Regions from separate parts of the Streptomyces sp. A2-16 genome, predicted to be linked through region 3. Evidence: riboswitches for the same ligand, from Rfam matches in the RefSeq annotation. Region 3 holds a riboswitch; each other region holds the start of a gene.

What was found. A riboswitch is a leader RNA that binds a small molecule or an ion and turns the genes downstream of it on or off. The one in region 3 is predicted to bind S-adenosylmethionine.
Region 1: linked by a shared signal. The riboswitch ahead of IOD14_RS34060 (aminotransferase class V-fold PLP-dependent enzyme) and the one ahead of thrC (threonine synthase) in region 3 are both predicted to bind S-adenosylmethionine.
Region 2: linked by a shared signal. The riboswitch ahead of IOD14_RS21345 (ABC transporter substrate-binding protein) and the one ahead of thrC (threonine synthase) in region 3 are both predicted to bind S-adenosylmethionine.

What each region holds. Positions count from the first base shown of each region.
Region 1 is NZ_CP063808.1:7,562,121-7,572,094, reverse strand. Features, by position in the region: gene IOD14_RS34075 (Rieske 2Fe-2S domain-containing protein) at 1-845, shown strand, start outside; gene IOD14_RS34070 (cytochrome bc complex cytochrome b subunit) at 842-2,479, shown strand; gene trpD (anthranilate phosphoribosyltransferase) at 2,688-3,752, shown strand; SAM riboswitch class IV at 3,829-3,945, shown strand; gene IOD14_RS34060 (aminotransferase class V-fold PLP-dependent enzyme) at 4,066-5,427, shown strand; gene IOD14_RS34055 (serine/threonine-protein kinase) at 5,495-7,633, shown strand; gene IOD14_RS34050 (Lrp/AsnC ligand binding domain-containing protein) at 7,630-7,911, opposite strand; gene IOD14_RS34045 (rhomboid family intramembrane serine protease) at 7,908-8,648, opposite strand; gene IOD14_RS34040 (hypothetical protein) at 8,809-9,048, shown strand; gene IOD14_RS34035 (NYN domain-containing protein) at 9,084-9,974, shown strand, end outside.
Region 2 is NZ_CP063808.1:4,750,200-4,760,173, reverse strand. Features, by position in the region: gene IOD14_RS21360 (NtaA/DmoA family FMN-dependent monooxygenase) at 1-172, shown strand, start outside; gene IOD14_RS21355 (LLM class F420-dependent oxidoreductase) at 191-1,114, shown strand; gene IOD14_RS21350 (DUF1684 domain-containing protein) at 1,175-1,993, shown strand; SAM riboswitch class IV at 2,132-2,245, shown strand; gene IOD14_RS21345 (ABC transporter substrate-binding protein) at 2,631-4,250, shown strand; gene IOD14_RS21340 (ABC transporter permease) at 4,254-5,213, shown strand; gene IOD14_RS21335 (ABC transporter permease) at 5,210-6,133, shown strand; gene IOD14_RS21330 (ABC transporter ATP-binding protein) at 6,130-7,800, shown strand; gene IOD14_RS21325 (LLM class flavin-dependent oxidoreductase) at 7,814-8,875, shown strand; gene IOD14_RS21320 (hypothetical protein) at 8,872-9,081, shown strand; gene IOD14_RS21315 (hypothetical protein) at 9,118-9,432, shown strand; gene IOD14_RS21310 (maleylacetate reductase) at 9,529-9,974, opposite strand, start outside.
Region 3 is NZ_CP063808.1:9,288,774-9,298,747, forward strand. Features, by position in the region: gene IOD14_RS41635 (NADH:flavin oxidoreductase) at 1-962, opposite strand, end outside; gene groL (chaperonin GroEL) at 1,309-2,931, opposite strand; gene IOD14_RS41645 (cold-shock protein) at 3,298-3,504, opposite strand; gene IOD14_RS41650 (MoaD/ThiS family protein) at 3,948-4,223, opposite strand; gene thrC (threonine synthase) at 4,305-5,591, opposite strand; SAM riboswitch class I at 5,609-5,767, opposite strand; gene IOD14_RS41660 (glucosyl-3-phosphoglycerate synthase) at 5,903-6,847, shown strand; gene IOD14_RS41665 (trehalose-6-phosphate synthase) at 6,964-8,358, shown strand; gene otsB (trehalose-phosphatase) at 8,361-9,182, shown strand; gene IOD14_RS41675 (DUF3263 domain-containing protein) at 9,186-9,419, opposite strand; gene IOD14_RS41680 (extracellular solute-binding protein) at 9,483-9,974, opposite strand, start outside.

The sequences.
Region 1 (9,974 bases), 1.7 Mb from region 3:
TCATCGCCTCGTACGTGGGCATCCCCCACGACAAGTCGATCTTCGTCTTCCCGATCGGGCACATCAACGCGCTGAACTTCGCGCTGGGCCTGACCCTCGGTCTCGCCCTCTTCGCGATCGGCGCGGGCGCGGTCCACTGGGCCCGCACCCTGATGTCCGACGAGGAGATCGCCGACGAGCGTCACCCGATCGAGGCGTCCCCCGAGGTCCGCGCGAAGGTCCACGCGGACTTCAAGCAGGGTGCCAAGGAGTCGGCGCTCGGCCGTCGCAAGCTGATCCGCAACACCATGTTCGGCGCGCTGGCCCTGTTCCCGCTCTCCGGCGTCATGCTGCTGCGCGACCTCGGCCCGCTGCCCGGCACCAAGCTCCGCCACACCATGTGGCGCAAGGGCCTCCAGCTCGTCAACATGAACACCAACGAGCCGCTGCGTCCCTCCGACGTCGCGGTCGGCTCGCTGACCTTCGCCAAGCCCGAGGGCCTGGAGGAGCACGACGAGGAGTTCCAGACCGAGATCGCCAAGGCCGCCCTGATGATCGTCCGCATCCAGCCGGACAACATCAAGGACAAGCGCGAGCTCGAGTGGTCGTACGAGGGAATCGTCGCGTACTCGAAGATCTGCACCCACGTGGGCTGCCCGATCTCCCTGTACGAGCAGCAGACGCACCACGTGCTCTGCCCCTGCCACCAGTCCACCTTCGACCTCTCCGACGGTGCCCGGGTGATCTTCGGCCCCGCCGGTCACGCCCTGCCGCAGCTGCGCATCGGCGTGAACGACCAGGGTTACCTCGAAGCGCTCGGCGACTTCGAGGAGCCCGTCGGTCCTGCATTCTGGGAGCGCGGATGAGCACTGAGACCACCACCGAGTCGCGCTCGCGCGACAAGGCACCGGCCGGCGAGCGCGTCGCCGACTGGGCCGACGGCCGGCTCGGGATCTACTCCCTGGCCAAGGCCAATATGCGCAAGATCTTCCCCGACCACTGGTCGTTCATGTTGGGTGAGGTCTGCCTCTACAGCTTCATCATCATCATCCTCACGGGTGTGTACCTGACGCTGTTCTTCCACCCGTCGATGAACGAGGTGGAGTACCACGGCAGCTACGTCCCGCTGCAGGGACAGCTGATGTCCGAGGCGTTCAACTCGACCATGCACATCTCCTTCGATGTGCGCGGTGGTCTGCTGATCCGGCAGATCCACCACTGGGCGGCGCTGATCTTCCTCGCCGGCATGTTCGTGCACATGATGCGTGTGTTCTTCACGGGCGCGTTCCGCAAGCCGCGTGAGGTCAACTGGCTGTTCGGCTTCCTGCTGTTCGTCCTCGGCATGTTCACCGGCTTCACCGGTTACTCGCTCCCGGACGACCTGCTCTCCGGCACCGGTGTCCGCTTCATGGAGGGCGCGATCCTGTCCGTGCCGATCGTCGGCACGTACCTGTCGTTCTTCCTGTTCGGCGGAGAGTTCCCGGGCGGCGACTTCGTGGCCCGCTTCTACTCGATCCACGTCCTGCTGCTGCCGGGCATCATGCTCGGCCTGGTCGTCGGCCACCTGATCCTGGTCTTCTACCACAAGCACACGCAGTTCGCGGGCCCCGGCAAGACCAACAACAACGTCGTCGGCATGCCGCTGCTGCCGGTCTACATGGCCAAGGCCGGAGGCTTCTTCTTCCTGGTCTTCGGTGTCATCGCGGCCATCGCGGCGATCGCCTCCATCAACCCGATCTGGGCGATGGGCCCCTACCGTCCCGACCAGGTGTCCACGGGCGCCCAGCCGGACTGGTACATGGGCTTCTCCGAGGGCCTGATCCGTGTCATGCCGGGCTGGGAGATCAACTTCTGGGGTCACACGCTCGTCCTGGGCGTGTTCATCCCGCTGGTGATCTTCCCGCTGGTCCTCGTCGCGATCGCGGTCTACCCGTTCATCGAGTCCTGGGTCACCGGCGACAAGCGCGAGCACCACATCCTGGACCGCCCGCGCAACGCCCCGACGCGTACGGCCTTCGGTGTCGCGTGGATCACCTGGTACATGGTGCTGCTGATCGGTGGTGGAAACGACCTCTGGGCCACCCACTTCCACCTGTCGATCAACGCCATCACCTGGTTCGTGCGGGTCTCGTTCTTCGTCGCCCCGGTCCTGGCGTTCGTCGCCACCAAGCGGATCTGCCTCGGCCTCCAGCGCCGCGACAAGGAGAAGGTGCTGCACGGTCGCGAGTCCGGCATCATCAAGCGCCTGCCGCACGGTGAGTTCATCGAGGTGCACGAGCCGCTCAGCCAGGAGCAGCTGCACACGCTCACCGCGCACGAGCAGTACAAGCCGGCCGCGATCGGCGCCACGGTCGACGAGAACGGCGTCGAGCGCAAGGTCAAGGGCTCCGAGAAGCTGCGCGCCAAGCTGAGCGAGGCGTACTACGGCGAGGAAGCCCAGATCGCCAAGCCGACCGTCGAGGAGTACAAGGAGATCACGAGCGGCCACGGCCACCACTGATCACTGCTTGTCGCTGCGCTCGCCACGCGCGGTGGAAGGGCCCGTCCGGAACGCCGGACGGGCCCTTTGCCGTGCGCTGCTCCCCGCGCCGACGCGCCGGGCCCGCCGGAGGCGAAGGGCCCCGTCCGAACACCGGACGGGGCCCTTCGCCGTGCTCCGCGCTGGATAGGGTGTGAGGACACTTTTCTACGACATCTGGAGCGGCCCCATGAGCGCTGTGACCCCCGCTGGAGGCGACATCGCGGCGGGCCGTTCCTGGCCCGAGGTGCTGAACGCCCTGCTGTACGGCCGTGACCAGAGCGCCGAGGCGACGGCCTGGGCGATGGACCGGATCATGCAGGGCGAGGCGACCGACGCACAGATCGCGGGCTTCGTGGTCGCCCTCCGCGCCAAGGGCGAGACGGTCGAGGAGATCAACGGCCTCGTCCGGGCGATGTACGCGCACGCCAACGTGATCGAGGTCCCCGGGCGGACGGTCGACATCGTCGGCACCGGGGGCGACGGCGCCAAGACCGTCAACATCTCCACCATGTCGGCGATCGTCGTGGCCGGAACCGGCGCCACGGTCGTCAAGCACGGCAACCGCGCCGCCTCCTCCGCGTCCGGCGCCTCGGACGTCCTGGAGAAGCTCGGCGTCAACCTGGAGCTGACCCCGCGGCGGGTGGCGGAGGTGGCCGGGGAAGCAGGGATCACCTTCTGCTTCGCGATCAAGTTCCATCCGGCACTGCGTCACGCGGGCGCCGCACGCGGCCAGTTGGGCATCCGCACGGTGTTCAACATCCTCGGACCGCTGACCAACCCCGCCCGGGTGCGGTCCCAGGCCGTCGGGGTCGCGGATCCGCGGATGGCACCGGTCGTCGCGGGCGTCTTCGCCGAGCGCGGCAACTCCTCCCTGGTCTTCCGCGGGGACGACGGCCTCGACGAGCTGACGACCACGTCGACCTCCCGCGTCTGGGTCGTCCGCGACGGCAAGGTCACCGAGGAGAGTTTCGACCCCCGGGACGTCGGCATCGAGCTGGTGCCTGTGGAGGCCCTGCGCGGCGGTGACCCGGCGTTCAACGCGGAGGTCGCGAGGAAGCTCCTGGACGGCGAGACGGGCCCGGTGCGGGACGCCGTGCTCCTGAACTCGGCGGCCGCCCTGGTGGCCCTGGAGCCCGGTCCCGGGACGCTGGCCGAGCAGCTGCGGGCCGGGATGGACAAGGCGGCCGAGGCGATCGACTCCGGGGCGGCGAAGCGGACCCTGGAGCGCTGGGTGGCCGCGAGCAACGCCTAGCGCCCGGCGGGGTGTCGTCCCGCGATCCGGACACGGGTTGCGGGACGACGATCACCTCGCGTACTTTTTTTGACCAGGTCATGAGTGACAGTCATGAGGCCCCGGCCGACTGTCCGGCAACCCTCCGTCCGTGGCGGGGTGCCCCGGGTGAAGACCAGGCCGTAGGCAGCGAGGTCTGCGGCAAGCGCGGATCCCTCACGAACCAGGGATCCTGGTCGTTCGAGGAGTCTTCCGTGAGCAAGCGAATGCGATAGGGCGCCGAGCCCCGCCTCCGCACACCCATCTCACCTTTCTCTTTGCCCGGGAGTCCCCCATGTCTGTCTCCACCGCTGCCTCCGCCCAGACCATTTGTTCCCAGCTGCCCGTTCTGGGCCGTGATGTCACCGTCCCGCTCGTCACCGGCGGCGAGGTCACCTACGCGGCGCTCGACTACGCCGCCAGCGCTCCGGCCCTCCAGCGGGTCTGGGACGACGTGGCGGCCTACGCGCCCTACTACGGCAGCGTGCACCGCGGGGCCGGCTACCTCTCCCAGCTGTCGACCGACCTCTTCGAGAACGCCCGCAGGACCGTCACCGAGTTCCTCGACTGCCGGGACGACGACCAGCTGGTCTTCACCCGGTCGACCACCGACTCGCTGAACCTCCTCGCCGCCGCCCTCCCCGCCGACTGCCAGGTCTTCGTCTTCGAGACCGAGCACCACGCGAGCCTGCTGCCCTGGCAGGACGCCCGGGTCAGCTACCTCGACGCCCCGCGCACCCCGGACCAGGCCGTCGAGACGCTGGAGAAGGCCCTCGCCGACCGCGACCCTCAGGGCCCGGCCCTGGTCTGCGTCACCGGTGCGTCCAACGTCACCGGCGAACTGTGGCCGGTCCGCGAGCTGGCCGCCGCCGCCCACGCCCACGGCGCCCGGATCGTCCTGGACGCGGCCCAGCTCGCCCCGCACCACCCCGTGAGCGTCCGTGACCTCGACGTCGACTGGGTCGCCTTCTCCGGGCACAAGCTCTACGCCCCCTTCGGTTCCGGTGTCCTGGCCGGACGCGCCGACTGGCTCAGGGCCGCCGACCCCTACCTCGCGGGCGGCGGCGCCAGCCGCAAGGTCACCCGGCGCGAGGACGGGGGAGTGGACGTGGAGTGGCACGACAGCGCCGCCCGCCACGAGGCCGGCTCCCCGAACGTCATCGGCGCCTACTCCATCGCCTCGGCCTGCAGGGCGCTGACCGAGGCCGGCTTCGACACCCTGGTGGCCCGCGAGCAGTACCTCGTCGAGAAGGTGAAGACAGGGCTCGCCGAGGTCCCCGAGGTCCGCGTGCTGTCCCTCTTCGGCGACGACGCCCCCCGGGTCGGCGTGATCTCCTTCGTCGTCGAGGGCTGGAACAGCTCCCACTTCGCCGCCGCCCTGTCCGCCGAGTACGGCATCGGCGTCCGCGACGGCCTCTTCTGCGCCCACCCCCTCGTCCGCACCCTCCTCGGCAGCGACCCGCAGTCCCAGGGCGAGTGCGGCGCCCCCGAGGCGGCGCCCGGCGAGAAGTCCCTCAACGCGATCCGGGTGAGCTTCGGCGCGGGCACGCCGGACGAGCACGTCGAGCGGTTTGTGAAGGCCGTGAAGGAACTGGTCGCGGACGGTGCGAAGTGGACGTACCGCACCGAGGACGGCCGCTGCGTCCCGGCCGTCTGAGGTACCGGCCACCGGCGCGCGTATACGCTCCCCCTCAGCAGCCGTACGAAAGCAGGGGGAGCACGGGGTGCAGGAGCTGCGCGAGACGGACCCGCGGACCATCGGGCCGTACGAGGTCCTGGGCAGACTCGGGTCCGGCGGCATGGGCGAGGTGTATCTCGCCGAGGCGCGGGGCGGGCCGCGGCTCGCCGTGAAGGTCGTACGGACCGAGCACGCCGGGGACCGTACCTTCCGTGCCCGGTTCCGGCACGAGGTCCGGGCCGCGCAGACCGTCGGCGGGGCGGGCACGTACACCGCGCGGGTCGTGGACGCCGACACCGAGGCGGCGCGGCCGTGGATGGCCACCGAGTTCGTGGCGGGCCCCAACCTGCGGGACGCGGTGCTCGACGGCGGACCGCTGCCCGCGGCCGCGGTGCGGCTGCTGGCGGCCGCGCTCGCCGAGGCGCTCGCCGCGATCCACGCCAAGGGGCTGGTGCACAGGGACCTCAAGCCCTCCAACATCCTGCTCGCGCCGGACGGCCCCCGGGTCATCGACTTCGGGATCGTCCGGGCCCTGGAAGGCACCGCCCTGACCCGGACCGGCGTGGTCGTCGGGTCGGTCGGCTATCTCTCGCCCGAGCAGATCCGCAACGGCGCCCAGGTGGTGCCGGCCAGTGACGTCTTCTCCCTGGGCGCGGTCCTCGCGTACGCGTCCGGCGGCAAGGAGCCCTTCGGCGAGGGGCAGGATTCGGTCGTTCTGCTGCGGATCCTGACCGGGGACGTCGACCTGTCCGCCGTACCGAAGGAACAGCTGCCGCTGGTGGAGGCCTGTCTGCGGGACGAGCCCGGCGCGCGGCCCACGCCCGCCGAGCTGGTCGCGGCCGCCGGACACACGACACAGTCGCTGCGCGCGGGCCTCCGGCCGGGCTGGTACGCCCCCGGTGCGGCCAAGGAGCCCGAGACCGCTCCGAGCGGGGCGCGGTGGGTTCCCGGGCACGACTCGGGGGAGCGGGAGAGCCGGGTCGAGTACGTGGCGCCCGTGACCGTCACGGACGTCCCCGAGGTCACCCATGTGTCGCCGCCGCCCGCCCCGCCGTCCCGGCGCGGGCTGCTGCGGGCCGTGGCGGGCGGCGCAGGAGTGGCGGCGGCCGCGGGCGTGGGCGGATGGCTGTGGCTGCGGGACGGGTCGGACGGATCCGCGCAGGTCGGGGCGGGCCCGACGGGCACGCCCGCCACGGGCTGGCAGTACAAGGTCCAGGGGCTCGGCGGGCGGCGCGGCCCCTGTGCCGCGGTCTCGCCCGACGGCACCCGGGTGTACGTCGGCGGCGCGGACCGCGCGCTGCACGCGCTGGACCTGGACGGACGGGCCGTGTGGCGGACCCCGCTCGGTGCCGAGGCCATGTCCCCGCTCGCCACCGCCGACGGCGTCCACTGCCTGCTGGAGGACGGCCAGGAGGGCGCCGCCGAGCTGTGCGCGCTCGGCCCGCGCGGCAAGGTCCGCTGGACCAGGTCCTTCGCGGCGAACAGCCAGTTCCTGGTCGCCGCAGGCAAGCTGATCCTGGTGTCCTACGGGGACGGCTCGGACGCGGGCGGAGTGCGGGCCTACGCCCCCGACGGCAGCGTGCGCTGGTCCACCCCGACCGGTGCCGCGCCCACCAGCGAGCCCATGGTGGCGGACGGGGTCGTCTACGTCGGTACCTTCGGGGACCAGGTCCAGGCCCTGGACGCGAAGACCGGCAAGCGGCTCTGGGCGACGAAGGCCGGCCTGGACGCCGGGCGGCCCGCCCTGGTCGGCGACACGCTGGTCGTCGGATCGGGCGGCGAGCAGTCGCTGCACGGCATCAGCCGCACGGGCAGGTCGCTGTGGGACTCGACCAACGAGAAGGCGTTCGGCAGCCGCTACTTCACCTGCGTGCCGTTCCGCGGCCTGGGCGTCACCGCGTCCGACTACGAACTCGTCGCCCTGGACCCCGCCGACGGATCGACGGTGTGGTCCTTCCGGTTCACCGACGAGGGGAGCCAGTACAGCGACCCGGTGGTCTCCGGCGACACGGTCTACGTACGCCGTGGTTCGACCCTCTACGGCATCGACCGTGCGGGCAGGCAGACCTGGCACAAGCGCGTCGAGGGCGGGGCGTCCATCGGCACCCAGTCCCCGGTGGTCCGGGGCGGCCGCGTCTATGTCGCGACCGCCGACGGCATCACCGTGCTCGCGCTGGACTCCTAGCTGTCGAGGCCGATCGCGAACGCGGCCTCCAGGTCGTGCTGCGAGTAGGTGCGGAAGGCCACGTGGGTGTCGGTCGCCTCGACGCCGGGGATCTTGCTGATGCTGCCCGGGATGACCTCGGCGAGGTCCTCGTGCCGCTTGACCCGGACCATGGCGATCAGGTCGTACGTGCCCGTGACGGAGAAGACCTCGCTCACGGACTCCAGCGCGGCGATCCGCTCCGCGATCTCGGGGATCCGGTCCACGCTGGTCTTGATGAGGACGATCGCGGTGATCACGGCTGGTTCTCTCCCTCGGGGGCTGTCGCTGGGGCGGCCCTCACTCTAGTGGTACGGCCGAACCGCACCCAGGCGAAGACCAGGCCCAGGCCGAAGCCCACCAGGTGGGCCAGATACGCCACCCCGGGGCCGTCGGAGGCCCGGCCCGCCGCGAGCCACTGCAGGGCCGCCCAGAAGGGGAGGACGACCCAGGCGGGGAAGCGCAGCGGCAGGAAGAACAGGAACGGCAGGAGACTGGTCACCCGGGCCCCGGGGAACAGGAACAGGAACGCGCCGAGGACCGCCGAGATCGCCCCGGAGGCACCGACCAGGGACTGGTCGGAGTCGGCGTTGGCGGCCGCGTAGCCCAGCAGGGCGAGGTAGCCGCAGCCGAGGTAGAAGAGGAGGAACTGCAGCCGGCCCATCCGTTCCTCGGTCATCACGCCGAAGACGTAGAGGAAGAGCATGTTGCCCAGCAGGTGCACCCAGCTGCCGTGCACGAACAGCGCGGTGGCCGGGGTGAGCGCGGCACCGGGCGCGTCCTCGAAGAGCTCGGCCGGGACCACGCCCCAGCGGTGGAAGTAGGCGCGCTGGGCGGCCAGGGCCGCGTCCCCGGAGCCGTAGGCCGGATCGAGACCCGAGGCGGGGCCGACCACGAAGACCAGACAGCACAGGGCGATCAGGCCGTAGGTGACCGGAGCCGGCCCCCACAGCGCCCTGCTTGCTCCACCGACCGTCACCCTCCAGTTGCTGATCATGAACACAGAGCATGACGTAACCGGACGCAACCCGACAGACCGCCTCGCCGCTGCGGACGCCCGAGCGGCGAGTACCCGCCAGGCCGTAGGGTTACGAGCCACATGCACCGGGACGCCGGTGTGTCACTGACAATGGCTAGTAGGAAAGAGCACAGTCACGATGACGGTTCCCCTCCCGACCGCCTCGACGCGGTGGCGCTGCACCCTCTGCGGCAACCTCACGCGCTTCGACGTGACCCGCTCGTCGAAGGTCGTCGAGTACGTCCACCTCGATCTGGCCGGCGAGCCGAATGTCGAGGAGCGCGAGGTGGTCAGTGAGACCATCGAGTCGGTGCGGTGCCGCTGGTGCAACGCGGTGGACCAGGTGGAACTCGTGGACAGGCCGGGCGCCGGCTCCTGACAGGGCCGGCCCCGCACGGCGATGGGGTGTGACGGATGGTGGAGACACAAGGCGGGGGGCCGGGCGACGGCGCCGCCGAGGTGCTCGACCGTCCGCTGCCCGACAGTGTGCGGCGCCGGGTCGTGCACATCGTCTCGGAAGGCTTCGGCGGGCTGACCGTCGGCGAACTGCCCGCCCAGCTGAGGCAGTACGCGCGCTTCGCGCCGAACCGGCGGGCCAAGTTCGCGGGCAACGCGATGGCGGCCGCGCTGGAGACCGATCCGCTGTTCCGCCAGCGCATCGGGGAGAAGTTCAGAGAGGCCCAGCCGGAGCTGTCCGGCGCCCTCGACTCCGGTGCCCCGCCCCCGGCCGCGGACCCGCTCGATGTGGCGGCCGCGGCCTATGTTCTGCGTCCCACCGGCTGGGTCAAGCTGGTCACCGCGGCCGGTGAGGAGGCCCAGCGGGCGGACGCCGAGCGGGCCGACGAGGAGAGCCGTGCCGAGCTGGAGCGGCTGCGCGAGGAGCTCGCGGCCGCCCGCGACCAGACGCGCGCCGACACCGAGCGGCTGCGCGCCGACCTGGAGGTCGCCAAGAAGGAAGCCGAATCGCTTCACCGCAAGCTGCGCGCGGCACTCAGTGACGTCAAGCGCGGCGAGGCGGCGCTGCGCAAGCTGCAGGCCGAGATGGAGGCCGTGCGCACCGAGGGCCAGACCCAGGTGTCCGCCGCCGAGAGCGAGTCCCGGCGCCTGAAGGCACGCCTCGGGGAGGCGGAGGCCGCTCTGGAGGCCACGCGCAGAGCGGCACGGGAGGGGCGCAGTGTCGAGGACATGCGCGTGCGTCTGCTTCTGGACACCGTTCTGGACGCGGCCCAAGGGCTGCGCCGGGAGCTGGCGTTGCCGCCCGTCTCGGTACGGCCCGCCGAGACCGTGGACGCGGTCGAACCGGGC
Region 2 (9,974 bases), 4.5 Mb from region 3:
CCCGTACCTCATCCCCGAGGGCCTCGACGACATCGTCGACCTGCTCGTCCCGGAACTTCAGGAGCGCGGGCTGTATCGCACCGACTACACCGGCACCACGCTCCGTGACCACCTCGGGCTGCGCGAACCCCTCACCCACCGGTCCGCACCGGACCACCGGCAGGCGGGCTGACAGCCACCCATGACTGACATGACCGTGGGAGTAGCACTCAACGCATCCGAGGCACAGAACCAGGTCGACGCCAGCGTGCAACTGGCCCAGGAAGCCGCGGCCGCCGGGCTGCGGTCGGCCTGGTTCGGCCAGACGTTCGGCGCGGACTCACCCCAGCTCGCAGCGATCGTCGGACGCGAGGTGCCCGGACTGCAGGTGGGCACCTCCGCGATCCCCGTCTTCGGCCGGCATCCGCTGCTGGTCTCCAGCCAGGCCCAGACGGCCCAGGCGGCGACCCACGGCCGTTACCACCTCGGTCTGGCCCTGGGCACGAAACTGCTCACCGAGACGGGCTTCGGCATGCCCTTCGAACGCCCCATCGCCCGCCTGCGTGAATTCCTCACCGCACTAAGGCAGTTGACCGAAACCGGCACGGCCGACTTCCACGGCGAACTGCTCACCGCCACCACCCCGATCCCGGCGCGCGTACCGGGCGCCGGGAACGGAATCCCCCTGCTGGTCGCCGCGATGGGGCCACAGGCACTGCGGGTCAGCGGTGAACTGGCGGACGGGATCCTGCCCTACCTGGCAGGTCCGCGCGCCCTGGCGGAACACATCGTTCCCGCCGTGACCGCAGCGGCCGAGGCCGCCGGCCGTCCCGCACCCCGGATCGTGGCTCTGGTGCCCGGCGTGGTCACCGACGACGTGGACGCGGTCCGGGCGCAGGCCACCGAGAACCTCGCGTTCTACGAACAGATCCCGTCCTACGCCCGGGTCATCGAACTCTCCGGCGGCCGACGGGCCGCCGACCTGGCCGTCATCGGCGACGAGAAGACAGTCGAGACCGAGACACGGAGGTATCGGGACGCCGGCGCCACCGAGGTCGTCTTCACGGGCACCGAGATCGCCGGTGAGACGGATCGCCGACGCACCTGGGCACTCCTCGGCGAACTGGCCGGCTGAGTACGCCCGTCGGGACGTATGCCCGACATGTCCCCGCACGCACCCCTCGAAGGAGAAACCATGACCACCGAGGCCACCACAACGGACCTCCAGGCCTTCACCGAGAGCTGGCTGGACTGGCACCGCGCCCAGGAGGCCCGGCTCGCCGACCCCCACGGGTTCCTGGCGATCACCGGCCTGCACTGGCTCGACGACCGGCCGCAGCGCTTCCCCGACGCACCGGGCACATGGCACACCGGCCCCGACGGAGTCGTCGTGAACCTCGCCGACGACGAGGAACTGGTCATCGACGGAACGCCGGTCCGGGGTGAACACCGCTTCGGCGTTCTTCCCGAGCGCAGCGACATCCACGCGGTCTGGGGAGACGCCGTCATCGAGGTCGCCAAGCGCGGCGGCAACGACATCCTGCGCCCCCGGCACCCGGACGCGCCGCTCCGCACGGCCTTCGCCGGAACGCCCGCCTACGCCCCCGACCCGCGCTGGGCCGTGACGGGCCGGTACATCCCCTTCGAGGAGCCGCGGCCGACCACCGTGGGTGCCGCGGTCGAGGGCCTTGAGCACGTGTACGACGCTCCGGGCAGGGTGGAGTTCGAGCTGGACGGGCGTCAGCTGTCCCTGACCGCGTTCCCCGGACGCGGTGCGGGCAGTCTGACGGTGCTGTTCACCGATGCGACGTCGGGGGTCACCACCTACGCCGCCAACCGGTCCCTGGCCCTCGGTCCCCCCGCCGCCGACGGCACGGTAGTCCTGGACTTCAACCGCGCCGCGAACCTGCCGTGCGCCTACACCGACCTGGCCACCTGCCCGCTGCCCCCGGCCGAGAACCGGCTGCCGGTGGCGATCGAGGCGGGCCAGAAGATCCCCCGCGAGCGGCTGTGAGCGCGAGCACGGCGAGAGCCTCCGCAAGGGCGAGGGTCGCCCCCGGCAGAACGGGGAGATGGCAGACCGGCTCTCTCCAACGGGGCGTCCCTCTTGCGGCATTGACGTACCACAAGTCCGCTCCGTACGATCACGAACGGCATTGAGTGTCAGCGTCAAGCCCTGGCTTGCTGACCGGCAACCCTCCCGCGCGGTGGGGTGCTCCAGGTGAAAGCCCGGCGGGATCACCGACGATCACCGCAAGCGCGTGGCCCCCGAGCGGGGCCGGAGACGGGAAGGATCGGCATGCGTCTTCGTTGTGATGACCTCAGTGCCTTCGCCGTCGCCGTGGTGTTCTCCCGGCTCTCGCGCCGGCGCCACATCGACCTGAAGCGTTCGAACAGCAGCCTCTGTCAGGCCTGACGCACCTGGCGGGCCTGACAGGCCTGCCCACGGCCGGTGGACGTCCGGCACCGGTCGTCGCCGTACCCGTCCCCGCCTGATCCCGCCCTCTGCCTCCGCGGCCCCGTTTCCCCTGATCCCTGTATGCACTGCGCCACCCCGCCACCGGCAGCACGCCGAGCGGGGCCGTACGCCCACGCACGCCTGTGCCTCCCGCGGCACCTGTGCCCGGTGACACGAGTAGGAGTACCCCTCCGTGAGAGCAATTCCGGATTTCCGATCCTCCCGATGGGCGGCGCTGACCGCCCTGACCACCACCGGTGTGCTGCTGACCGCCTGCGGTTCGAGCAGCGACGGCTCCGGCGCCGGCAGCGGCGCGCCGAAGTCCGGCGGCACCCTGACCTTCGCGGTGGGTTCCGACTCCGGCTGCGTGGATCCGCAGCAGGTCGGCAGCAACGAGAGCATCTACTCGGTACGCCAGACCGTGGACTCCCTGACCGACCAGGACCCCGAGACCGGCAAGATCGTGCCGTGGCTGGCCAAGAGCTGGGACGTCAACTCCGACGCCACCACGTTCACGTTCCACCTGCGCTCGGGTGTCACCTTCAGCGACGGCTCCGAGCTGACCGCGCAGGTGGTCAAGGACAACTTCGACGCGGTGCCGAAGCTCGGCGCCCTCGGAACCCTCGCCCAGGGGTACCTCAGCGGCGTCAAGAGCACCTCCGTCGTGGACCCGCTCACCGTCAAGGTGACCTTCAAGCAGCCCAACGCCCAGTTCCTGCAGGCGACTTCGACCCACACGCTGGGCATCGAGTCGTCGGCGAGCGTGAAGAAGACCCCGCAGCAGAAGTGCACCGAGGGCGTGGTCGGATCCGGGCCGTTCGTGCTGAAGCAGTACGTGCAGAACCAGTCGATCACTCTGGCCAAACGCACCGGCTACGACTGGGGCTCCTCGCTGTGGTCCAAGAAGGGCGAGGCCTATCTCGACAAGGTGGTGTTCAAGGTCGTGCCCGAGGCGGGGGTGAGGGCCGGCAGTCTCCAGTCCGGGCAGGTGGACGCGATCAGCAGCGTCGGCAGGGCCAACGAGGCGGCCCTCAAGGGCGGTCAGGTCACCCTCCTGCGCCGGGCCAACCCCGGTGTGGTGTTCGGCCTGGGGCTGAACAACTCCCGGCCCCTCCTCAAGGACACCAAGGTGCGCCAGGCGATCCTGGCCGCCATCGACCGGAAGCAGATCGCCGACACCGTGTTCCCGACCGGCACCCAGCCGGCGACCAGCGTCCTGGCACACACCACACCCGACTACACCGACCTCTCCACGGACCTCTCCTTCGACTCGGCCAAGGCCAAGTCCCTTCTCGAGGGGGCCGGTTGGAAGGAGGGCAGCGACGGGATCCGCGTCAAGGACGGCAAGAAGCTCCGCCTGACCATCACCTGGTTCCCCAACGCGGCCACCAACCAGCCCGCTCTGGAGCTGGTCCAGCAGCAACTGAAGGCGGTCGGGATCGACGTGGTGCTCCAGCAGCGCCAGGTCAGCGAGTTCGCCACCACGGTCCAGTCGAGTGACTTCGAGGTGGTCTGGGGGAACACCACCCGCGCCGATCCAGACATCCTGCGCACCTCCTTCTCCACCCAGCTGAACAACTCCTACAAGCTTCCGGCCGGTTCGCTGGACACGGCACTGTCCGAGCAGGCCGCGACCACGGAGACCGCGAAGCGCAAGCAGCTGGTGGAAGAGGCGCAGAAGCTCATCGTGCAGAACGCGTACAACGTGCCGGTGGTGGAGCTCCAGACCCAGCTGGCCGTGTCGAAGAAGGTGCACAGCCTCGACTTCGACTCGGGCAGCCGCATCCAGCTGCACGACACCTGGATCGGCTAGCGCGTGCGCCGCTATGTGATCAAGCGACTGGCGCAGGCGGCCGGGGTGCTGTGGGCGGCGTACACGGTGTCGTTCCTGGTACTGAACTGGCTGCCCGGTGACCCGGTCACCGCGATGGCCGGTGCCGGCATGGATTCGGGTGAGGTCGATCCGGCCCGGCTCGCCGCGCTGCGGCACGAGTACGGCTTCGACAAGCCCGTGCTCGTGCAGTACGCCGACCATCTGGGACGGGCGGTGCGCGGGGACTTCGGCGACGCGGTGTCCACGGGCCGCCCGGTGACCTCCACTCTGGCTGACGCGCTGCCGCAGACGCTGCAACTGACCGGTGCCGCAATGCTGTTGGCGGTGTTTCTCGGCGGCGGTCTCGCGATCGTGGCCACGTACACCTCGCAGCGGTGGCTGCGGCAGGTGTTGCTGTCGCTGCCCCCGCTCGGGGTGTCGGTCCCGACGTTCTGGGTGGGGCTGCTGCTCGTCGAGGCGCTCTCCTTCCGACTGCACTGGTTCCCGGCGTTCGGCAGCGACGGGCCCCGCGGCCTGGTCCTGCCGGCGCTGACGCTGGCTGTCCCGACCGGCGCGCAGGTCGCCCAGGTGCTCGCCAAGAGCCTGCTCACCGCCCTGGACCAGGCCTACGTGGAGACCGCGCGGGCCAAGGGCGCAGGGCGGTGGCGGGTCCATGTGCGGCACGCGCTGCGCAACGCGTCCCTGCCGGCGCTGACGGTCGTCGGCCTGCTGGTGGGACAGCTGATCGCCGGCTCGGTGGTCGTCGAGACGGTGTTCTCGCGTGACGGCCTCGGCCGCGTCACCGCGGCGGCGGTCACCGCTCAGGACATCCCGGTGGTCCAGGGGGTGGTGGCCTTCGGAGCGCTGATCTTCGTGACGACGAACCTGGTCATCGACCTGGTCTATCCACTCCTCGACCCGCGGATCGTGGTGGCCTCGGACAGAAGGGCGAGCTTCGCATGAGCCAGAGCCTTGTCGACGACGCGGCCGAGGCGGCTCTCGGCCTCGCCCGACCGCTCGACCCCGGGACCGAAAGCCCAGCAGGCCACCGCGCCGACGCACGACGGACGCTGCGTTTCCTGCTGCGCCGCCCCGGCCTGCTGCTGTCGGTCGCCGTCCTCGTGTTCGTGGTGCTGGCTTCGTTCTGGCCCGGTCTGCTCACCTCGCAGGATCCGCTGAAGGGCGTGCCGTCGCAGAACTTCCGCGGCCCGAGCGGCGCGCACTGGTTCGGCACGGACGAGCTGGGGCGCGATGTGTTCTCCCGTGTGGTGCACGGCGCCCAGCTCTCCCTCAAAGCCACGCTGATCGCGGTGCTGGTCGCGTTCGTGGTCGGCGGTCTGCTCGGCGTGGTCGCCGGGTTCGTGGGCCGCTGGGTGGACGACGTGCTGATGCGCTTCGTCGACGTACTGCTGTCCATCCCCGCGCTGTTCCTGTCGCTGGCCCTCGTCACCGCGCTCGGGTACGGCACGGTGAAGGTGGCGGTCGCGGTCGGCATCGCCAGTGTCGCGTCCTTCGCCCGGGTGGCACGCGCCGAGGTCCTGCGGGTGCGGCAGGCGGTGTTCGTCGAGGCGTCCCGCGCGAGCGGGGCCCGCTGGTACTCGGTGCTCGGCCGACACGTGCTGCCCAATGCCGCGGGCCCGGTGATCGTCCTGGCGACCCTCGACTTCGGTTCCTCCATCCTGGCCGTGTCGGCACTGAGCTTCCTCGGCTACGGCGCTCCCCCGCCGGCCCCGGAATGGGGCACGTTGATCTCCGACGGCCGCAACTACCTCGCCAATGCCTGGTGGTTGACCGCGCTGCCCGGTCTGGCGATCGCCGCGACCGTGCTGTCCACCAACCGCATCGCCCGGGCGCTGGACGGCGAATGGTCCCGGCAGCGATGACCGACGAACGTGAGAACGGTGACGACGTGACCACACCCCTGCTGGAGATACGCGGCCTGTCGGTGTCGTACCGCACCCGGGCCGGCACGGTCCCGGCCGTCCGCGGCGTCGACCTCGACGTATGGCCGGGGCAGGTGACGGCCGTGGTCGGTGAGTCCGGCTCCGGCAAGAGCACGACCGCGCACGCGATCACCCGGCTCCTGTCGGGCAACGGCGCCATAGACGCGGGCACGATCCGCTTCGGCCGGCACGACCTGGCCACGCTGTCCGAGGCGGAGCTGCGCACCGTGCGCGGAGCGCGGATCGGGCTGGTCCCGCAGGACCCGACGGTGTCGCTCAACCCGGTCAAGCGGATCGGCGACCAGGTCTCCGAGGTGCTGCGCATCCACGGTCTGGCGACCCGCCGCTCGGCCGCCGCCGAAGCGATCGCCGTCCTCGACCGGGCCGGGCTGCCCGACGCGGCCACCCGCGCACAGCAGTACCCGCACGAACTGTCCGGCGGCATGCGGCAACGCGCCCTGATCGCCATCGCCATCGCGGCGAAGCCCGAGCTGATCATCGCCGACGAGCCGACCAGCGCGCTCGACGTCACTGTGCAGCGGGTCATCCTCGACCATCTCCAGCGCCTCACCGAGGAGTCGGGCACCGCGGTGCTGCTCGTGACCCATGACCTCGGAGTGGCCGCCGACCGGGCGCAGCGCCTGGTGGTCATGTCGCAGGGCAGGGTGGTGGAGGCGGGCCCGACACACGACATCCTCGCCAACCCCCGGGACGAGTACACCCGGCATCTGCTGGCCAGCGCCCCTAGCCTGACCACCGCTCGGCCTCGTACAGGCATCCCCGTCCCGAAGACGGACTCCGCCCCGCTGCTCGAAGTGCGCAACCTGGTCAAGGAGTTCAGACTTCCCCGCACCGGCGACGGGCCCCGTACCCTGCGCGCCGTCGACGACGTCAGCTTCGCCCTCCAGCGAGGCCAGACCCTCGCCCTGGTCGGCGAGTCGGGCTCGGGCAAGTCCACCACCGCTCGTGTGGTGCTCCGGCTCACCGACACGACCGCCGGAAAGGTCCTGTTCGACGGCACCGACGTCACCAGCGCGCGTGGCGCCCAGGCCAGGCAGCTGCGCCGCCGCGCCCAGCTCATCTACCAGAACCCGTACGCCTCCCTCGACCCGCGCTTCTCCATAGCCGAGGTGATCACCGAACCGCTCCGGGCCTTCAAGGTCGGCGACCGCGCCTCCCGGCTCGCCCGCGCCCGCGAACTGCTCGACCGGGTGGCGCTGCCCACCACCACGCTGGAACGGCGCCCTGCGGAGCTTTCCGGCGGGCAGCGTCAGCGGGTGGCGATCGCCCGCGCCCTCGCCCTCTCCCCCGACCTGGTGGTGTGCGACGAGCCGGTCTCCGCGCTCGACGTGTCCGTGCAGGCCCAAGTCCTGGAACTGCTGGCCGAGTTGCAGGCCGACACGGGCGTGGCATACCTCTTCATCTCCCACGACCTCGCCGTCGTACGCCAGATCGCGCACCAGGTCGCCGTCATGCGGGCCGGCCGGATCGTCGAGGCGGGCCCGCCGGAAGAGCTGTTCACCCGCCCCCGCCACGAGTACACCAGCGAACTCCTCGCGGCGATCCCGGGCGGGCGCGTCCCCTCCCCCGAGCCCACGAAAAGCTGAGGACCGGCAACACATGAGCACTCCCACCATCACCTCACTGGCTCTGCTCACCCCGGGCAACTTCTCCGACGACGACCCGTACACCGGCCTGGAGGAGACGCTCCAACTCTTCGAGTACGGCGAACGGTTGGGCTTCGACGGCGCCTGGATCCGACAGCGCCACCTCGAACACGGCGTCGGCTCGGCCGCCGTGTTCCTCGCTGCGGCCGGTCAGCGCACCGAGCGCATCGAACTGGGCACGGCGGTCATCCCGATCGGCTACGAGAGCCCCTTTCGCCTCGCCGAGGACCTGGCGCTGGCCGACGTACTGTCCAAAGGGCGCCTCCAGATCGGCTTCAGCACCGGAATGCCGCACGCCGAACTGCTGGGCGACCTCGTGTACGACGGCGACTGGCGCGGCTTCGACCTGTCGTACGGCAGGATCGCCCGCCTCGTCGACAACCTGCGCGGCGACTACCTGGGCGGCCCGGACACAGTGATCCACTCCCCCGGCAACATCCAGCGGCCCCGGCTGCAGCCGCACAATCCCGGTCTGGTGCAGCGGATCTGGTACGGCGGAGGCAGCCTGCGGTCGGTCCGCTGGGCCGCCGAGAACGGTCTCAACCTGTTGTCCGGCAACATCGTCTCCAGCGAGGACACCGACGATTTCACCACCGCCCAGCTGAACCTGCTCTCCGAGTACCGGAGCAGCCTGGGCAACGACCGGTCGGCGGCGCGGGTGGCGCTGGGACGGGTGATCGTGCCGTTCGACAGCGCCGACGCAGCCACCCGGGCCCGCTACCGGGACTACGCGGCCGGTCGGCACGAGCGCACCCTCAAGCCGCAGACCCTGGCGGCACTGGGCCCGAAACGGATCCTGTTCGCCCCGGACGTGGTCGGCACCGCCGAGCAGATCCTCGAACAACTGGCCGCCGACCCCGTGCTCTCACAGGTGTCGGAGCTGCGCCTGGAACTGCCGTACGAGTTCCGCCGGGAGGAGTACGAACAGATCCTGCACGACGTGCGACACCTGATCGCACCGGAGTTGGGCTGGCGTCCCGCCTCCCCGTCGCCGCAGGAGGCAGCGGTCCGATGACTCCCTTTCCGGAACCGGCCGTGCAGTTGGAGGTGCACACCCGCGAGCCGTTCGCCGAGGGCCACCGCTTCGCCGACACGGGCGCGTACGAGGTGCTCACCGCCACAGCCCACTACACGGTCGACCCCCATGGCGCCGCCCCAGCGCGCGATCCCGACCTCGACCTCGCTCCGCGTTGCTTCGCCGGGTCGGGGTCCGCGAACTGAACCTCGACGTCGGTGAGTTCCTGGCAAGATCTCCGCATGTCCGAAGCGAAGGTCGACGCCCTCACGCAGAGGATGGCCGAGCACATGGCCCTGCCCTTCCCACCCGGCTTTCGCGGCCTCGACATCGAGAGCCAGGACATGGTGATGCTCGACGCCGACGCCTACGGCTACGCCCTCGGCGTCGTCGAAGGCCCGCTCAACGAGCAGCGCTGTGCGGGCCTGACGCGGCTGATGACCGTGTTCGAGCGCGTCCTTCCGGCGATCCACGACGAGTACGCGACCAGGTACTTCACACACGTGCGCGACATGGCTGCGATGGCCGCCGAAATCGAGGCCCAGCGCGACATGTAGTCCATGCCGCCTACCCGCGCAAAGTCCACGGCCGCGTCATCCGTGGAGACCGCCAGTCCTGCGAACCGGCTGAGTCAGGATCCGGCGGCTTCGCATCTATGCGGTCGGCGTGCTGCTCGTCGGGGGCCGCCCGGCCCAGGCGGCGTGCAGGAGTCCGCCGAGGCCTTCCGCGGTCACCTCTCGGGGGTTGGCGTAGGGGTTGGCCAGCGTGACCTGGACGATCCGGTCGATGTCGCTCTCGGCCATGCCGAGTTCCCGCAGCGACCGCGGGGCGCCGAGCCGGCCGGCGAGGTCCCACAGATACGAGGCCGGGTCGGCCGGGGTGGCCAGAGCACGGCTGAGCGCTGCCACCGCCTTGGGTGCCGCGACCTGGTTGTGGGCGAGGGCGTGCGGGAGGACCACGGTGTGGGTGGGGGCGTGCGGCAGGTCGAGGGTGCCGCCGAGGGCGTGGCAGAGCTTGTGGTGCAGGGACATGGTGGTGGCCCCGAGGCAGGCGCCGCACAGCCAGGCGCCGTACTGGGCGCGGGCTCGGGCGTCGAGAT
Region 3 (9,974 bases):
GAGCCCTCGCCCATGAAGCCGCGGATGAAGTCGCCGTCGAGGCCGACCGAGCCGACGGTGATGGTGGTCCTGCCGGTGAGCTTCTTGGTCCAGCCGGCGAGGTTGAGGTCGGAGCCGTCGAACTCGGGGAGCCAGTAGCGGCGCGTGGAGGCGTGGAAGGCGTCGACACCGGCCGCGGCGAGCGGGGCGAGGATCGCCTCCAGCTCCTCGGGCGTCTCGGCGAGGCGCGCCTTGTAGGCCTCCTGCTTCCACTGCGAGTACCGGAAGATGATCGGGAACTCGGGCGATACCGTCTCGCGTACGGCCGCCACGATCTCCGCCGCGAACTTGGTGCGGGCGACCGGGTCACCGCCGTAGGCGTCGGTGCGGCGGTTGGTGCCCGCCCACAGGAACTGGTCGAGGAGGTAGCCGTGGGCGCCGTGCAGCTCCACGCCGTCGAAGCCGATGCGCTCGGCCGCGGCCGCCGCCTCGGCGAACGCGCCGATGACGTCGTCCAGGTCGCGCTGGGTCATCGCCTTGCCGGTGGGCTCGTCGGCGCCGATGCGGATGCCGGAGGGGCCGACGGCGGGGGCGTCGGCGTAGGGCTGCTGCCCCTGCTCGCGGACCATGCCGATGTGCCACAGCTGCGGGACGATGGTGCCGCCCGCCGCGTGCACCTGCTCGGCGACCTTCGCCCAGCCCGCCAGCTGCTCCTCACCGTGGAACCGCGGGACGCTGCCGCTGTTCCCGGCCGACTCGTGGCCGACGTAGGTGCCCTCGGTGACGATCAGGCCGACTCCGGCGGCCGCGCGGCGGGCGTAGTACGACGCCACGTCCTCGCCGGGGATGCCGCCCGGGGAGAACATGCGGGTCATGGGCGCCATCGCGATGCGGTTCGGGACGGTCAGGCCGTTGATGTGGGCCGGGCGGGAGAGGATCTCGGCGGCGCGGGAGGTGGCCGGAGGGGTGGCGGGGGCGGTCACGTGGGGGTACTCCTCGGTATGTGCATGCGCATAGACAGTTCCCCTACCTCAACCGCCACGCACGGCACGGCATTTCCGACCGGTCCGTGATCCAGCGCACACATGAGGAAAGCCCGCCCCACTGTCGTGGGACGGGCTTCTCGCGGAGCGCCGGGCAGGCCTTGCACCTGCATTTCCCCGCAGGAAGCGGGGCGTCTTTCCTTGGACCACCAACGCGTAGTCGACCGACGGAGCTTCACGTCGACCGGCTCGTGATCAATCATAGCGCAGAAAAAACCGCGGGCGGCACACCCCGCTTCCGGGAAGTGCCGCCCTCGGCAAGGACGTTGATCAACCCTCAGGTCGATCAGAAGTCCATGTCACCGCCCGGCATGCCGCCACCGGCAGGCGCGGCGGCCTTCTCCGGCTTGTCGGCGATGACGGCCTCGGTGGTGAGGAAGAGCGCGGCGATGGAGGCGGCGTTCTGCAGGGCAGAGCGGGTCACCTTCGCCGGGTCGATGATGCCTTCGGCGATCATGTCGACGTACTCACCGGTCGCGGCGTTCAGGCCGTGGCCGACGGGCAGGTTGCGCACCTTCTCGACGATGACGCCACCCTCGAGACCACCGTTGACGGCGATCTGCTTGAGCGGGGCCTCCAGGGCCAGCTTCACGGCGTTGGCGCCGGTCAGCTCGTCACCCTCCAGGTCCAGCTTCTCGAAGACCGAGGAGGCCTGGATGAGGGCCACGCCACCACCGGCGACGATGCCCTCCTCGACGGCCGCCTTCGCGTTGCGAACGGCGTCCTCGATGCGGTGCTTGCGCTCCTTGAGCTCGACCTCGGTCGCGGCACCGGCCTTGATGACGGCGACGCCACCGGCGAGCTTGGCCAGGCGCTCCTGGAGCTTCTCGCGGTCGTAGTCCGAGTCGCTGTTCTCGATCTCGGCGCGGATCTGGTTGACGCGACCGTTGACCTGGTCGGACGAACCGGCACCGTCGACGATGGTGGTCTCGTCCTTGGTGATGACGACCTTGCGGGCGCGGCCCAGGAGGTCCAGGGTCGCGTTCTCCAGCTTGAGGCCGACCTCCTCGGAGATGACCTCGCCGCCCGTGAGGATGGCGATGTCGCCGAGCATGGCCTTGCGGCGGTCACCGAAGCCCGGGGCCTTGACGGCGACGGACTTGAAGGTGCCGCGGATCTTGTTGACGACCAGGGTCGACAGGGCCTCGCCCTCGACGTCCTCGGCGATGATCAGCAGCGGCTTGCCCGACTGCATGACCTTCTCCAGGAGCGGGAGCAGGTCCTTGACGGAGCCGATCTTGGAGTTGGCGATGAGGATGTAGGGGTCGTCGAGCGACGCCTCCATGCGCTCCATGTCGGTGGCGAAGTACGCCGAGATGTAGCCCTTGTCGAAGCGCATACCCTCGGTGAGCTCCAGCTCCAGACCGAAGGTCTGGGACTCCTCGACGGTGATGACGCCTTCCTTGCCGACCTTGTCCATCGCCTCGGCGATGAGCTCGCCGATCTGGGTGTCGGCGGCGGAGATGGAGGCCGTGGAAGCGATCTGCTCCTTGGTCTCGACATCCTTGGCCTGCTCGAGCAGGGCGGCGGAGACGGCCTCGACAGCCCTCTCGATACCGCGCTTGAGGGCCATCGGGTTGGCGCCGGCGGCTACGTTGCGCAGGCCCTCGCGGACCAGCGCCTGCGCCAGAACGGTCGCGGTGGTCGTACCGTCACCGGCGACGTCGTCCGTCTTCTTGGCGACTTCCTTGACCAGCTCGGCGCCGATCTTCTCGTACGGGTCCTCGAGCTCGATCTCCTTGGCGATGGAAACACCATCGTTGGTGATCGTGGGGGCGCCCCACTTCTTCTCGAGGACGACGTTGCGACCCTTGGGGCCGAGCGTCACCTTGACGGCGTCCGCGAGCTGGTTCATGCCGCGCTCGAGGCCGCGCCGCGCCTCCTCGTCGAACGCGATGATCTTGGCCATGTGAAGTGGTCCCTCCAGGACTGGGGGTGATTCCTTCGGACCGCGCCCGCGCCCGCGACGGACGGCTCGCACACCTCGTGGGTTCCTTCCCCACCTGGCCTGCGGGCCTCACCGACCCGGTCCTTCGTTGTCACTCTCACCTTCAGAGTGCTAACGCCAATGATTAGCACTCGGCATGGTCGAGTGCAAGCGCCTCTCAGGGAACGGCCAGGAACGACAGGGGGTGCGAGGGGTGTGCGAGGGGTGTGGCAGGGGTCCCGGCGGGGCCCCGGGACATGCCGAAGGGCCCGTACCCATGACTCCCCATGGGGTACGAGCCCTTCGAAGAAGAACGAAGAACGACGCTGTTGTTACCCGGCGCGTGCTTCAGCCAGTCGCGAGACGGACCATGTCCGCCTGCGGCCCCTTCTGACCCTGCGAGATCTCGAACTCGACCCGCTGGCCCTCTTCAAGGGTGCGGTAGCCGTCCATCTGAATCGCGCTGTAGTGGACGAATACATCCGCACCACCGTCGACCGCGATGAAGCCGTACCCCTTCTCCGCGTTGAACCACTTGACGGTGCCCTGAGCCATGCCTAACTCCCCTATTACTGGCCCTTGCACGGATCCACACTTCGTGGATCCGGGTCAGACCTCACCCCCCACATGGTTGGGGGCGTGCGCCGGAACGCGTCGACCGCGGCTGAATGTATCTGTCCAACTGCCGTCTGCAACAGGTCAATCGGACGAGAATTCTGGACGGAAGGGGTCCGGAATGTAGCGAGAATTCGCCCGAATTCGGGGCAAGTCGGGCCCCACAAAAGGAGCATAAGACGCAAAGAACCCACACACTTTGGCTACTTCTCGTCGCATCCGAAGTCGGCACTCATATGCGCCCGGCATGAAGGAAGCAGCAGCTTCCCCAACTGTACCGCGCTCAACCATAGAGAATTGCCCCCTCCGCTTCTCTCGCGGAGAGGGCAATCGGATGAACACTCGGTAATTACTGTTACCGAAGGTAATGACCAGTCATACGGTCACCCGCCGGCGACCGCCGGGATGATGGAGACGCCGGCCCCGTCGGGCGTCGCCGTCTCCAGCCCCTGCTCGAACCGCACATCGTCGTCGTTCACGTACACATTCACGAACCGCCGCAGCTTGCCCTGGTCGTCGAGAACGCGGGCGGCGATACCGGTGTGGTTCTTCTCCAGGTCCGCGATGACCTCGGCGAGGGTCCCGCCCTCGGCCTGCACCTCGGCCTGGCCGCCGGTGTAGGTGCGCAGGATGGTGGGGATACGGACGGAAACGCTCATGTTCAGACCTCCGGTCGGATAAGGCTTTCAGGGGGCTCGGGGAGCTGCGCGACCTGCCCCCACCGGCCCGCGGACAGACGACTACGCGAGGCCGGCCTCGCGGAACGAGTCGAGGTTGGGGCGGATGGTCGCGGTCAGTCCCGTACCCGCCACCGCGTCCAGCGTCTTCAGACCGTCCCCGGTGTTCAGCACAACGGTCGTCAGCGAGGGGTCCAGCACCCCGTTCTCGATCAGCTTGCGGGTCACGCCCACGGTCACGCCACCCGCGGTCTCCGCGAAGATGCCCTCCGTACGGGCGAGCAGCTTGATCGCGTCCACGACCTGCTCGTCGTTCACGTCCTCCACCGCACCGCCGGTGCGACGGGCGATGTCCAGCACGTACGGGCCGTCCGCGGGGTTGCCGATGGCCAGCGACTTGGCGATGGTGTTCGGCTTCTGGGGCCGGACCACGTCATGGCCCGCCTTGTACGCGACCGACACCGGCGAGCACCCCTCCGCCTGCGCACCGAAGATCTTGTACGGCCTGTCCTCGACGAGCCCGAGCTTGATCAGCTCCTGCAGACCCTTGTCGATCTTCGTGAGCTGCGAGCCGGAGGCGATCGGCACCACCAGCTGGTCGGGGAGCTTCCAGCCCAGCTGCTCGCAGATCTCGTACGCCAGGGTCTTGGACCCCTCCGCGTAGTACGGCCGCAGGTTGACGTTGACGAAGCCCCAGCCCTCACCGGCCGGGTCGCCGATCAGCTCGGAGCAGAAGCGGTTCACGTCGTCGTAGTTGCCCTCGATGCCGACGAGCTCGCCGCCGTAGATCGCGGCCATGACGACCTTGCCCTGCTCCAGGTCGTGCGGGATGAACACGCAGGAGCGGAAGCCGGCCCGGGCGGCCGCGGCACCCACCGCGCCGGCCAGGTTGCCGGTCGAGGAGCAGGAGAGGGTGGTGAAGCCGAAGGCGCGCGCCGCCTCCAGGGCCTGCGCCACCACGCGGTCCTTGAAGGAGTGCGTGGGGTTGCCGGAGTCGTCCTTGATGTACAGACCGCCGGTCACGCCGAGCTCGCGGGCGAGGTTGTCGGCCTTGACGAGCTGGGTCCAGCCGGGGTTGATGTTGGGCTTGTCCGCCACGTCCGCGGGGACGGGCAGCAGCGGGGCGTATCGCCAGATGTTCGCGGGTCCCGCCTCGATCTGCTTGCGGAGCTCCTCGGTGTCGTAGGCCGAGAAGTCGTAGGCGATCTCGAGCGGGCCGAAACACTCCTCGCACGCGAAGACCGGGCCGAGCGGGACGCGGTGACCGCATTCGCGGCAGCTCAGCGCCGCGGCGGGACCGAGGTCGACGGTCGTGGAGTCGGTGGTGCTTGCAACAGTCTGCGCAGCCATGGAGGCGAGGCCCTTTCTCCTCATCTTCCTCACGACGCACTTCGCCGTGAGACGGATTTGGCACCTTCCCGAGCCGGGAGCCTCGCGGAGACGATCGTCAGTGATCACTACGAGAACCGACTGGAGGGTTGCCGGGGCTTCATCGGGCCGTATCCCTCTGCCCCTCTGGATGAGCGGTATGAAGTTGTGAACGGCGGGCCACCCTGGACATGCGATGGTCATCCGCGTTGTTCAAGACTGTAACCGACGACCAGGACAGTTGAGAGAGTCGTCCGAACCGCGAGATGGATCACAAGTGAGGAGCCGCCTACGTGCTGGAAGAAGTCGAGCGCTGGCTGAGCACCCGCTCCTGGTCGCTGACCGACCGGCCGCTGCACCGGATCATGGCCGCCAAGCAGCGCACCGGACAGCGGGTCAGTGTCGTGCTGCCCGCGCTCAACGAGGAGGAGACGGTCGGTGACATCGTCTCCGTGATACGTCACGACCTGGTGCGTCAGGTTCCGCTGGTCGACGAGATCGTCGTCGTCGACTCGGGGTCGACCGACCGCACCTCGCAGGTGGCCGCCGCGGCCGGTGCCACGGTGGTGCACCGCGACGAGATCCTGCCCCGGCTGCCCGCCCTGCCCGGCAAGGGCGAGGTCCTGTGGCGCTCCCTGCTGGTCACCACCGGGGACATCGTCTGCTTCATCGACGCCGACCTGAAGGAGTTCTCCTCGGACTTCGTCTCCGGCATCGTCGGCCCCCTGCTCACCGACCCCGAGGTCGACCTGGTCAAGGGCATGTACGACCGTCCCCTGGGCGGCGCCGCCGGACAGGGCGGCCGGGTCACCGAGCTCATGGCGCGCCCGCTGCTGAACATGCACTGGCCGCAGCTGGCCGGTTTCGTGCAGCCGCTGGGCGGCGAGTACGCGGCCCGGCGCTCGTTGCTGGAGCAGCTCCCGTTCCCCGTCGGCTACGGCGTGGAGCTCGGCATGCTGGTCGACGCCCTGCACCTGGTGGGTCTCGACGCGCTCGCCCAGGTCGACGTGGGGGTGCGCAAGCACCGTCACCAGGACGGGCAGGCCCTGGGCCGGATGTCCGCCGCGATCTACCGCACCGCGCAGCTCCGGCTGGCCCGCGGCCACATGATCCGCCCGGCCCTGACCCAGTTCGAGCGGGGCGAGACGGGCTTCGAGCCGCGCACGTACTCGGTGGACACGGAGGAACGGCCGCCGATGCGGGAGATCACGGAGTACATGAAAAGAAGGGTCGCGTAGTCCCGCCCGGAGACCGGGGGAACTGCGCGACCGGCCGCCACCGTCCCGCGGCCGAAGGTCCGGCCGCAGCGGACGGGAACGTTTGAGCGGTTGGGTGCCGGGCTAGGTTTCGAGGCATGGCTTCTTCGCACAACGCCCGCGTCCTGGTCGCGTCCAATCGAGGTCCCGTCTCGTACGACGTGGGCGACGACGGCTCGCTGCGAGCCAGGCGCGGCGGCGGCGGCCTCGTCTCCGGCCTGTCGGCGATCGGGCCGGAGTCCGACGCGCTGTGGGTGTGCTCGGCCCTGTCCGACGGCGACCGCGAGGCGGTGCGGCAGGGGGTCGGCGAGGACGGCGTCCGGATGCTCGCGATCCCCGCCGACGTGCACGCGGACGCGTACAACGGCATCGCGAACTCGGTCCTCTGGTTCGTACACCATCTCCTCTACCAGACCCCGCTGGAGCCGACCTTCGACGCGGAGTTCCGGCGGCAGTGGGCGTCGTACGAGACGTACAACCGCGCCTTCGCGGAGGCGCTCGCGGAGGAGGCGGCCGAGGGGGCGGCGGTCCTGGTGCAGGACTACCACCTGTGCCTGGTGCCGGGGATGCTCCGCGAACTCCGCCCCGACCTGCGCATCGCCCACTTCTCGCACACGCCGTGGGCGCCGGTGGAGTACTTCCGGATGCTGCCGGACGACATCGCGGAGCAGTTGCTGCGCGGCATGCTCGGCGCCGACCGGCTCGGCTTCCTCACCCACCGCTGGGCGGACGCCTTCACGGCCTGCTGCACGGCGCTCGTGGACGGGCTCGGACGGACGCGGATCGGGGTGCACGGCCTTGGCGCGGACGCGGACTTCCTGCGCGCCCGCTCCCACGAGGCCGACGTCGAGGAGCGGATCGTCGCCCTGCGCGAGGAGATCGGCGAGGGCCGGAAGACCATCGTGCGGGTGGACCGGACCGAGCTGTCCAAGAACATCGTGCGCGGGCTGCTCGCCTACCGAAGGCTGCTGGAGTCGCGGCCCGAGTGGCGGGAGCGGGTGGTGCACGTGGCGTTCGCGTACCCGTCTCGGCAGGACCTGGCGGTGTACCGGGAGTACACCGCCGAGGTGCAGCGGCAGGCGGAGGAGATCAACGACACCTTCGGCACCCCTGGCTGGACCCCGGTCCTGCTGAATCTGAAGGACGACTTCGCGCGCTCCCTCGCCGCCTACCGGCTGGCCGACGTGGCGCTGGTCAACCCCATCCGGGACGGCATGAACCTGGTCGCCAAGGAGGTGCCGGTGGTCTCCGACGAGGCGTGCGCGCTGGTGCTGTCGCGGGAGGCCGGGGCGTACGAGGAGCTCGGTGACGAGTCGATCGTGGTGAACCCCTTCGACGTGGAGCAGACGGCGGCGGCCCTGCACGAGGCCCTGACGATGCCGGCGCACGAACGGGCCGAACGCGCGAAGCGGCTGGCCGCGGCGGCGACGGCGCTCCCCCCGGCCCAGTGGTTCCTGGACCAGCTGACCGCGCTGACCGCGCTGAACGGGTGAGCATGAACCTTCCTGTGCCCCTCAACTCCGCCGGGCGGGACGGCCTGCGGGCGATCCTCGCGGAGCCGCACCGGGCGGTGATCGGCCTGGACTTCGACGGGACGCTCGCGCCGATCGTGGCGGACCCGGAGAAGGCGTTCGCCCACCCCGAGGCGGTGCCGGCGCTCGCGGCGCTCGCGCCGAAGGTGGCGTCCGTGGCGGTGATCACCGGCCGCCCGGCCGCGGTCGCGGTCCGCAACGGCGGTTTCGCCGAGGTGCCGGGCCTCGAGCACCTGACCGTGCTCGGCCACTACGGCGCCGAGCGCTGGGACGCGGCGACGGGCGAGGTCACGGCCCCCGCCCCGCACCCGGGAGTGGCCGCGGTCCGGGCCGAGCTGCCGGAGCTCCTGGCCGGGACCGGCGCGTGGCTCGAGGAGAAGGGCGGCCGGGCGGTGGCCGTCCACACCCGCCGGGCCGCCGACCCCCAGGCCGCCTTCGACGCCCTCCAGGGACCCCTCACCGACCTGGCCGTCCGCAACGGTCTGATCGTGGAACCCGGCCGCCTCGTCCTGGAGCTCCGCCCGCCCGGCATGGACAAGGGGGTGGCCCTCCTGAAGCACGTGCGCGAGGTCTCCGCCCGGTCCGTGCTGTTCGCCGGCGACGACCTGGGCGATCTGCCCGCGTACTCCGCGGTCGACGAACTGCGCACCGGCGGCACCCCCGGGCTCCTGGTGTGCAGCGGCAGCGACGAGGTGACGGAACTGCGCACGCGGGCCGACCTGGTGGTGGACGGCCCGCAGGGCGTGGTGGGGCTGCTGCGGACGCTGGCGGAGCGGCTCGGCTGACGCTCAGCGCTCCGACCGCCGGGCCTCCCGCACCCTGCGCAGCCGGTTCACCGTGACCGGGTCGAAGGCCAGGGCACGTTCGTCGTCGAGGAGGGCGTTGAGGAGCTGGTAGTAGCGGACCGGGGCCAGGCCCAGTTCCTCCCGTATCGCACGCTCCTTCGCGCCGGGCCCGGCGAATCCGCGGCGCTCCAGCGCGAGCACGTCCCGCTCCCGGCGGTCGAGTTCCGCATGCTCCATGCCCCGACCGTAACGCCCCCCACTGACAAGCGGCCACGGCGGCTGCCGCGGCCGCTTCCGCGCCTACTCCGCCTTCTGCGCGGTCAGCTGCAGCCCGCGCAGCACGTCCGCGGGGCTCCCGTTCGTACTCACCGCCGATCCGATCCGCTTCTTCACGGCCGCGCTGACCGAGGCCCAGGACGTCTTGCCCACGGGCGGCAGCTCCGAGCTGGGCAGCGCGTTCAGGAAGGGCTTGAGGTCGGCGTCCTGGGAGTCCCCGCTCATGGCCTCGGACGCGGAGTTGGTCACCGGCAGCAGGTCGTACTCCCGCGAGAACGCGAGCACGTTCTTCTCGCTGTAGACGAAGTCGAGGAAGTCGCCCACCTGTTCGGCGTGCCCGTTCTGCCGGAAGCTCATCATCCAATCGGCGACGCCCATGGAGTTCTTGGTCCTGCCCTCGGCGCCGGGCATGGGCACCATCCCGAACTTCACCCCCTTCGCGGCGGCCATCTTCATCAGCGAGGGGTGCCCGTTGAGCATGCCGACGTCCCCGGCGGCGAAGGCCGCGAACGCGGC